Regions from separate parts of the Streptomyces sp. 7N604 genome, predicted to be linked through region 1. Evidence: predicted binding sites of a transcription regulator. Region 1 holds the regulator's gene; the other holds the start of a gene.
What was found. The regulator HrcA, encoded in region 1, represses chaperone genes, less so after heat shock. The targets are predictions, from matches to a motif close to TTNGCACTCNGNNNNNCNGAGTGCNAA.

Region 1 (4,208 bases):
CGGGCGCGTACGCGCAGGCGCTGAGCGAGGGCCGCTCCCCGGGGGCCGGCCGCGAGGTGCTCGGCGCCGAGGACCGCCGGGTCGAGCGGATCCTGCTCGAGCTGCGCCTCGGCGAGGGGTGCCCGCTGGACCTGCTCGCCCCGGCGGGCGCGCGGGCCGCGGCACGGGCGCTGGCGGACGGACTGCTGGAGCGGGGACCGTACGAGGCGGGCCGGGCGGTGCTGACCTTGCGCGGGCGGCTGCTGGCCGACGCGGTCGTACGTGATCTGGTCGACTAGCGCGCTCCCCTGCCCGCCCATCCTCCCGGGGCCTGGGGACGATGTGCGGGTCAGGCCGGAGCCGTGACGAAGTCGATCAACTCCTCGACCCGGCCCAGCAGGGCGGGCTCCAGGTCCTTGTAGCTGCGGACCGAACGCAGGATGCGCTGCCACGCGGCGCCCGTGTTCTCCGGCCAGCCGAGCGCCCGGCAAACCCCCGTCTTCCAGTCCTGGCCGCGCGGCACGGCGGGCCAGGCCGGGATGCCGACCGAGGACGGCTTCACGGCCTCCCAGACGTCGATGTAGGGGTGTCCGGCCACCAGCACGTCGGGGCCCGTCACCTCCGCCGCGATCCGGGACTCCTTCGAACCCGGGACCAGGTGGTCGACGAGCACGCCGAGGCGGGCGTCCGGGCCGGGCGCGAAGTCGCGGACGATCGCCGGAAGGTCGTCCACGCCCTCCAGGTACTCGACGACCACGCCTTCGATGCGCAGGTCGTCGCCCCAGACCCGCTCGACGAGCTCGGCGTCGTGCCGCCCCTCGACGTAGATCCGCCCGGCGCGCGCGACCCTTGCCCGCGCCCCGGGGACGGCGACCGAGCCCGACGCCGTACGGGTCGGCGTACGCGGGGCCGCCACCGAGGGGCGTACGAGCGTGACGACGCGCCCCTCCAGCAGGAAGCCGCGGGGCTCCATGGGGAAGGCGCGGTGCTTGCCGAAGCGGTCCTCGAGGGTGACCGTCGGGCCCTGGGCCGTCTTCTCGCAGCGGACGACGGCACCGCAGAAGCCGGTGGTGACCTCCTCGACCACCAGGTCGATCTCGGCCGGCACCTCGGGCGCGGGCTTCTGCTTCTTCCACGGCGGCGTGAGATCCGGCCCGTACTGTCTGCTGCTGCGCATCCGGCCGACACTACGGAGCCGTCGCCCCCGTGCGCCTACGACACGCCGAAGCGCGCCGCCAGCTCGTCGCGCTGGGCCCGGACGAAGCGGGCGTCGACCACCGCTCCGTGCCCGGGCACGTACAGCGCGTCCTCGCCGCCCAGGTCCAGGAGGCGGTCCAGCGCCGCGGGCCACTGCGACGGAATGGCGTCGGGCCCGGCCTGCGGCTCGCCCGACTCCTCCACCAGGTCGCCGCAGAAGACGACGCTCGGCGCGCCCCCGCGGCCCGGCACGAGCACCGCCAGGTCGTGGCCGCTGTGCCCGGGTCCGACGTTCACCAGCACCGCCTCGCGCCCGTCGCCGAGCGACACCGTCATGTCCCCGCTGATCAGGTGGTGCGGCCGGACCAGCAACTCGGCCGCCTCCGCCGCGGCCTCCCGGTCGAGCCCGTGCCGGATCGCGTCCTCGCGCAGCGTCGCGCGCGCCCGCTGCCCGCCCATCATCAGGTCCATCCGGATCGCGCCGTACACCTGCGTCCCCGCGAAGGCCGCGGCGCCCAGGACGTGATCGAAGTGCGGGTGGGTGAGCGCGAGATGCGTCACCTGGCGGCCGAGCATCTCCTCCGCCTGCCGCCGCAGCTCCGCGCCCTCGCGCAGGGTGGCTCCCGCGTCCACCATCAGCACCGCGGACGGGCCGTGGACGAGGCCCGCCGTCGCGTCCCAGCCGGGCAGCCTCCGCCGGGCGACGCCCGGCGCAAGCTGCTCCCAGCCCGCCTCTTCCCAAGTCCGGTTCATACGACGACGCTAGTCGCAGCCAGGTAGCGTTGCCCGCTGCCGGGTTCCCGCCGGCCGCCATCCCCGGCCGGCGGGAACCCGGCAGGTGGGCCGCCCTTGCCCTGGTCATACCAGTGCGCCGTACACTGGCTCGGGGGAAGCTGGCACTCAGACACAGTGAGTGCCAAGCAGAGGGCCGAGGAACCGCAGCTGGAGGTGTGCGCATGCTCAGCGAACGCAGACTCGAGGTGCTGCGCGCCATCGTCCAGGACTACGTGGGCACGGAGGAGCCGGTCGGCTCCAAGGCGCTCACGGAGCGGCACGGCCTCGGCGTCTCCCCGGCGACCGTCCGCAACGACATGGCGGTGCTGGAGGACGAGGGTTACATCGCCCAGCCGCACACGAGCGCGGGCCGTATCCCGACCGACAAGGGCTACCGGCTCTTCGTCGACAAGCTGGCGGGTGTCAAGCCGCTGTCCCAGGCCGAGCGCAGGGCCATCCAGAACTTCCTGGACGGCGCCGTCGACCTGGACGACGTGGTGGGCCGTACGGTCAGGCTGCTCGCGCAGCTGACCCGGCAGGTCGCGGTGGTGCAGTACCCGTCGCTGACGCGCTCGACCATCCGGCACGTGGAGCTGCTGTCGCTGGCCCCGGCCCGGATCATGCTCGTGCTGATCACGGACACCGGCCGCGTCGAGCAGCGCATGGTGGACCTCCCGGCGCCCTTCGGCGAGACCTCGCTCGCCGACCTGCGGGCGCGGCTCAACAGCCGGATCGTCGCCCGGCGGTTCTCCGATGTGCCCCAGCTCGTGCAGGACCTGCCCGACTCCTTCGACCCGGAGGACCAGGCCACCGTCTCCACGGTCCTGGCCGTCCTGCTCGAGACCCTGGTCGAGGAGACCGAGGAGCGCCTGGTGATCGGCGGCACCGCCAATCTCACCCGCTTCGCGCACGACTTCCCGCTGACCATCCGGCCAGTGCTGGAAGCTCTCGAGGAGCAGGTGGTGCTCCTCAAACTGCTCGGGGAGGCCAAGGACCCGGGCATGACCGTACGAATCGGGCATGAGAATGCTCACGAAGGACTGAACTCCACGTCGGTCGTCGCGGTCGGCTACGGTTCGGGCGACGAGGCAGTCGCCAAACTCGGCGTGGTCGGACCGACCCGCATGGACTACCCCGGAACGATGGGAGCGGTACGCGCAGTGGCACGTTACGTCGGACAGATCCTGGCGGAGTCGTAAGTGGCCACGGATTACTACGCCGTCCTCGGCGTGCGCCGCGACGCAGGGCAGGACGAGATCAAGAAGGCGTTCCGGCGCCTCGCTCGTGAGCTGCACCCGGACGTCAACCCGGACCCGAAGACCCAGGAGCGGTTCAAGGAGATCAACGCCGCTTACGAGGTGCTCTCGGACCCGCAGAAGAAGCAGGTCTACGACCTCGGCGGCGACCCGCTCTCCGGCGCCGCCGCCGGTGGCGGCGCGGGCGGCTTCGGCGCGGGCTTCGGCAACTTCTCCGACATCATGGACGCCTTCTTCGGCACCGCGTCGCAGCGCGGGCCGCGGTCGCGTACGCGGCGCGGCCAGGACGCGATGATCCGGCTCGACATCGAGCTGGACGAGGCGGCCTTCGGAACGACGAAGGACATCCAGGTCGACACGGCCATCGTCTGCACCACGTGCAGCGGCGAGGGCGCGGCGCCGGGGACGTCGGCGCAGACCTGCGACATGTGCCGCGGCCGCGGCGAGGTCTCGCAGGTGACGCGGTCCTTCCTCGGGCAGGTCATGACCTCGCGGCCGTGCCCGCAGTGCCAGGGGTTCGGCACGGTCGTGCCGAACCCGTGCCCGGAGTGCGCGGGCGACGGGCGCGTACGGTCGAGGCGCACGCTCACCGTCAAGATCCCGGCCGGTGTCGACAACGGCACCCGCATCCAGCTCGCGGGCGAGGGTGAGGTCGGCCCGGGCGGCGGCCCGGCGGGCGACCTGTACGTCGAGATCCACGAGCTGCCGCACGCGGTGTTCCAGCGCCGCGGCGACGACCTGCACTGCACGGTCACCATCCCGATGACGGCGGCCGCGCTCGGCACGAAGGTGCCGCTGGAGACGCTGGACGGGCTCGAGGAGGTCGACATCCGGCCGGGGACGCAGTCCGGGCAGTCGATCCCGCTGCACCAGCGCGGGATCACGCACCTGCGCGGCGGCGGGCGCGGCGACCTGGTCGTCCACGTCGAGGTCCAGACCCCGTCGAAGCTCGATCCGCAGCAGGAGGACCTGCTGCGGCAACTGGCGAAGCTGCGCGGCGAG
Region 2 (4,208 bases), on a different contig from region 1:
GTCCCAGTCGGAGTCGGTGGCCTCGATCTCGGCCTTGATCTGGGCGATCCGGCCCTGCACGTCCTCGGCCTTGCCGGCACCGTCGACGATCGTGGTGTCGTCCTTGGTGACGGTCACGCGGCGGGCGGAGCCCAGCACGTCCAGGCCGACCTGGTCGAGCTTGAGGCCGACCTCCTCGGCGACGACGGTGCCGCCGGTGAGGGTGGCCATGTCGCCGAGCATCGCCTTGCGGCGGTCGCCGAAGCCCGGGGCCTTGACGGCGACGGCGTTGAAGGTACCGCGGATCTTGTTGACGACCAGCGTGGACAGCGCCTCGCCCTCGACGTCCTCGGCGATGATCAGCAGCGGCTTGGAACCACCGGCCTGGATGATCTTCTCCAGCAGCGGCAGCAGGTCGGCGATCGCCGCGATCTTGCCCTGGTGGATCAGGATGTACGGGTCGTCGAGGACCGCTTCCATCCGCTCCTGGTCCGTCACGAAGTACGGCGACAGGTAGCCCTTGTCGAAGGCCATGCCCTCGGTGAAGTCGAGCTCGAGACCGAAGGTGTTGGACTCCTCGACGGTGATGACACCGTCCTTGCCGACCTTGTCCATCGCCTCGGCGATCAGCTCGCCGACCTGCTTGTCCTGGGCGGACAGCCCGGCCACGGCGGCGATGTCGGACTTCTCGTCGATCGGGCGGGCGGTGGCGAGCAGGTCGTCGCAGACGGCCTTGACGGCGGCGTCGATGCCCTTCTTGAGAGCGGCCGGAGAGGCGCCCGCGGCGACGTTGCGCAGACCCTCGCGGACCAGCGCCTGGGCCAGGACGGTCGCGGTGGTGGTGCCGTCACCCGCGATGTCGTTGGTCTTGGTCGCCACCTCCTTGACGAGCTGGGCGCCGAGGTTCTCGTACGGGTCCTCGACCTCGATCTCGCGGGCGATGGTCACGCCGTCGTTGGTGATGGTCGGGGCGCCGAACTTCTTGTCGATGACGACGTTGCGGCCCTTGGGGCCGATCGTCACCTTCACGGTGTCGGCAAGCTTGTTGACGCCACGCTCGAGGGCGCGACGGGCGTCCTCGTCGAACTTCAGGATCTTCGCCATGGTTGCGTATGTCCTCTCATTGCGATCCTCGGCCGCCCCTGGAGCGGCCGCCATCGCTCGTACGAACTGCGCCCCGGACGCCCGGTTGTTGAGACACGGGAGCCGGGGCGCAGATCACAAACGTGGGTGAATTACTTCTCGACGATCGCGAGGACGTCGCGAGCCGAGAGGACGAGGTACTCCTCGCCGCTGTACTTCACCTCGGTGCCGCCGTACTTGCTGTAGAGCACGACATCGCCGACCTTGACGTCGAGCGGGATGCGGTTGCCCTCCTCGAAGCGGCCCGGGCCCACGGCCAGGACGACGCCCTCCTGGGGCTTCTCCTTGGCAGTGTCCGGGATAACCAGGCCAGAGGCCGTGGTCTGCTCGGCGTCGAGCGGCTGGACCACAATGCGGTCCTCGAGCGGCTTGATGGCAACCTTGGTGCTGGCGGTCGTCACGATCCGACCTCCCCCTTCGGAGATCTCACGGGGTTGACTGTCTGAGGTGGCGACCTGGTAGATCCGTCGTCGCGGGTGCCGGATCTGCCCGTCGCTGAGTGTCTGGCACTCCCTGGTGGAGAGTGCCAAGCCGAGACTATGACGGCGTTAGCACTCAGTCAACTAGAGTGCCAACGAGCTCCCGGCGCGCCGCGCGTCCGCCTCCCCGGCGAAAGGCGGGGGACCACAACGCGAGGCCGGCCCGCGGCAGCCTCCTGCACGGGCCCGGGCCTTACGTCGCGGCTGGGGGCTGGGGCCAGGAGAGCACCCTCCTCCGCGCGGTCAGACGTAGTCCTCGAGGCGGGCCAGCGCGAAGCCCTGGGCGGTGGCCGTACGGACCACGCGGCGGATGACGTCCGGCATGGTGCCGCCCCACTCACCGCGTCCGCGGAAGTGGGTGAGGATGATGTCGCCCGGCCGGAACCTGCGGTCGCCGTCGCCGAACTCGATCCGGCCGGGGAACGCCTCCTCGCTCCACAGCGGGACCACGGTGATGCCGCAGGACCTGGCGGCGCGCAGCGTGTCGCGGTCGTAGCTCCCGTAGGGCGGGCGGAAGATCCGCGGCCGGATGCCGAACTCGCGCTGGATGGTCTCCTGCTGACGGCAGATCTCCTTGCGCTGGCCCGCGTACGAGAGCGAGCGCAGATCGCGGTGGCTGATGGTGTGGTTGTTGATCGCCACACCGAGGGCCTGCAGCCCGCGGAAGTAGTCGTAGTCGTCGCGTACGACGTAGTCGCTGAGGAAGGCGCTGGCCGGCACACCGAGCTCGCTCAGCATGCGGATCAGCCGCCGGTCCTTGTGGGCGCCGTCGTCGATCGTCAGGAAGACGACGCGGTCGCGGGTGGGGACCCGGGCGATCACGGGCGGCAGGCCGGAGCCGCGCGCGAGCCCGCGGGGCGTGGTCAGGTGCAGCTTGGCGGCGGGCGGGGGCGGCGGAAAGAGCGGCAGGCGGTGCAGGCCCCACTTCCGGGCCAGGGCGATTCTGACGGCCTCGGCCCTCACCAGCTCGCTCGAGTAGATGTCCAGCGCGCGGGTGGTCCCGGACCGCAGCCGGGAGGCGGCCGCGCCGCTGCCGGCCGCGCCCTGGGCACCCGCGGGCCCGCCCCCGGCGCGCCGGGCGTCCGCAGCCTGCCCGGACGGCCGCTTGCCCGGCGTGGCCGCCGACGCGCCGGGCCCTGAACCGGACGCCCCGCCGGGCGCCTTTCCGGGCCTGTGCGGCGCGCCCGCCGCCATGCCGGGCACCGAGTCCCGCGCCGGCGCACGCACCCCGCCGATGCGCCCGGCCCCGCTCGCCGTGCCCTCCAGGGCGTACGTCGCGTCCGGGGCGCGCACCGTCCCCAGGGCGTCGGCATGCCGCTGCTCGGATCCCGGACTCGATCTGTCCTTCGGCGCACGGTCGGGTGGCTGGCCGCAGGCGCCTCCGACCACGCCGATGAGGATCAGCACGGCGGCGCCGCGGACACTCGTACCCCATCGCCAGATTTGAGCAGTTTTTTCGTTTTGTCGTACAAGCTGCATGGCGTCGCATCCTGCCAGGGCCACCGGCGTACGCGGCCCCGACACCGCCGTCGCGCCACGCCGCTCCACCGCTTGGCCCACACGCCGGAGGAGGAGCGACCGGCACAATGGACCGGGTGAACGACCTCGACGCCTTCGCCGCCCTGTTGACCGACGAGGGCCGGGCGCTCCTCGCCGACCTGCGCGACTACGACCCCGCGCAGGAGCTCGCGACCGCCACCCGGCTGCGCCGCGAGCACCCGGCCGAGCTGGTCACCGCCGCCCTCGGACAGGCCCGGCTGCGGCAGCGGGCGGCGGCGAAGTTCGGGGCCGACGACGCGGCCGTCATGTTCTTCACCCCGGACGGCGTCGAGCAGGCGACCCGTACGTCCGTCGCCTCGTACCGCGCGGGCCGCCTCGCCGCGCTGGGCGTACGGCGCGTGGCGGACCTGTGCTGCGGGATCGGAGGCGACGCGATCGCGCTCGCCCGGGCGGGCGTGGCGGTGGTCGCCGTCGACCGCTCTCCGCTGACCTGCGCGGTCGCCCGGGCCAACGCCGAGGCGCTCGGGCTCGCGGACCTCGTCGAGGTGCGCTGCGCGGATGTGACGGAGACCGAACCGGGCGCGTACGACGCGGTGTTCGCCGATCCCGCCAGGCGCGGCGCATCCAGAGGGGCGGCGCGGTGGGGGTCCACCCGGACGGAGTCTGGGGGAGCCTCCGGCCGGGGTGGTGGTCGGGCGACGGGCGAGCGGATCTTCGATCCGGAGGCGTATTCGCCGCCGCTGTCGTGGGCGGTGGAGGCGGCGCGCAAGACCCCGTACGCGGCGCTGAAGATCGCGCCCGGGGTGCCGCACGAGGCGGTGCCGGACGACGCGGAGGCCGAGTGGATCTCGGACGGCGGCGACGTGAAGGAGGCCGTCCTCTGGTTCGGCACCGGCGTGGCGGGCGGGCGCCGCGCCACGCTGCTGCCGGGCCCGCACTCCCTCATAGGCTCCGGCCTGCCCGCCCCCGCCGCGGGCCCGGTCGGCCGCTTCCTCTACGAGCCGGACGGCGCGGTCATCCGCGCCCACCTGGTGGCGGACGTGGCCGCGCAGCTCGGCGGCCACCTGATCGACCCGACCATCGCGTACGTGACGTCGGACGAGCTGC

Region 2: the regulator HrcA is predicted to act here: its motif matches at 1,671-1,697, upstream of groES (co-chaperone GroES).

What each region holds. Positions count from the first base shown of each region.
Region 1 covers NZ_JBQQBX010000009.1:138-4,345, reverse strand. The annotation lists gene hemW (radical SAM family heme chaperone HemW) at 1-278, shown strand, start outside; gene ACTWP8_RS11670 (DUF3097 domain-containing protein) at 329-1,156, opposite strand; gene ACTWP8_RS11665 (MBL fold metallo-hydrolase) at 1,192-1,929, opposite strand; gene hrcA (heat-inducible transcriptional repressor HrcA) at 2,133-3,149, shown strand; gene dnaJ (molecular chaperone DnaJ) at 3,150-4,208, shown strand, end outside.
Region 2 covers NZ_JBQQBX010000014.1:101,786-105,993, reverse strand. The annotation lists gene groL (chaperonin GroEL) at 1-1,083, opposite strand, end outside; gene groES (co-chaperone GroES) at 1,215-1,523, opposite strand; gene ACTWP8_RS17245 (polysaccharide deacetylase family protein) at 1,845-3,008, opposite strand; gene ACTWP8_RS17240 (THUMP-like domain-containing protein) at 3,188-4,208, shown strand, end outside.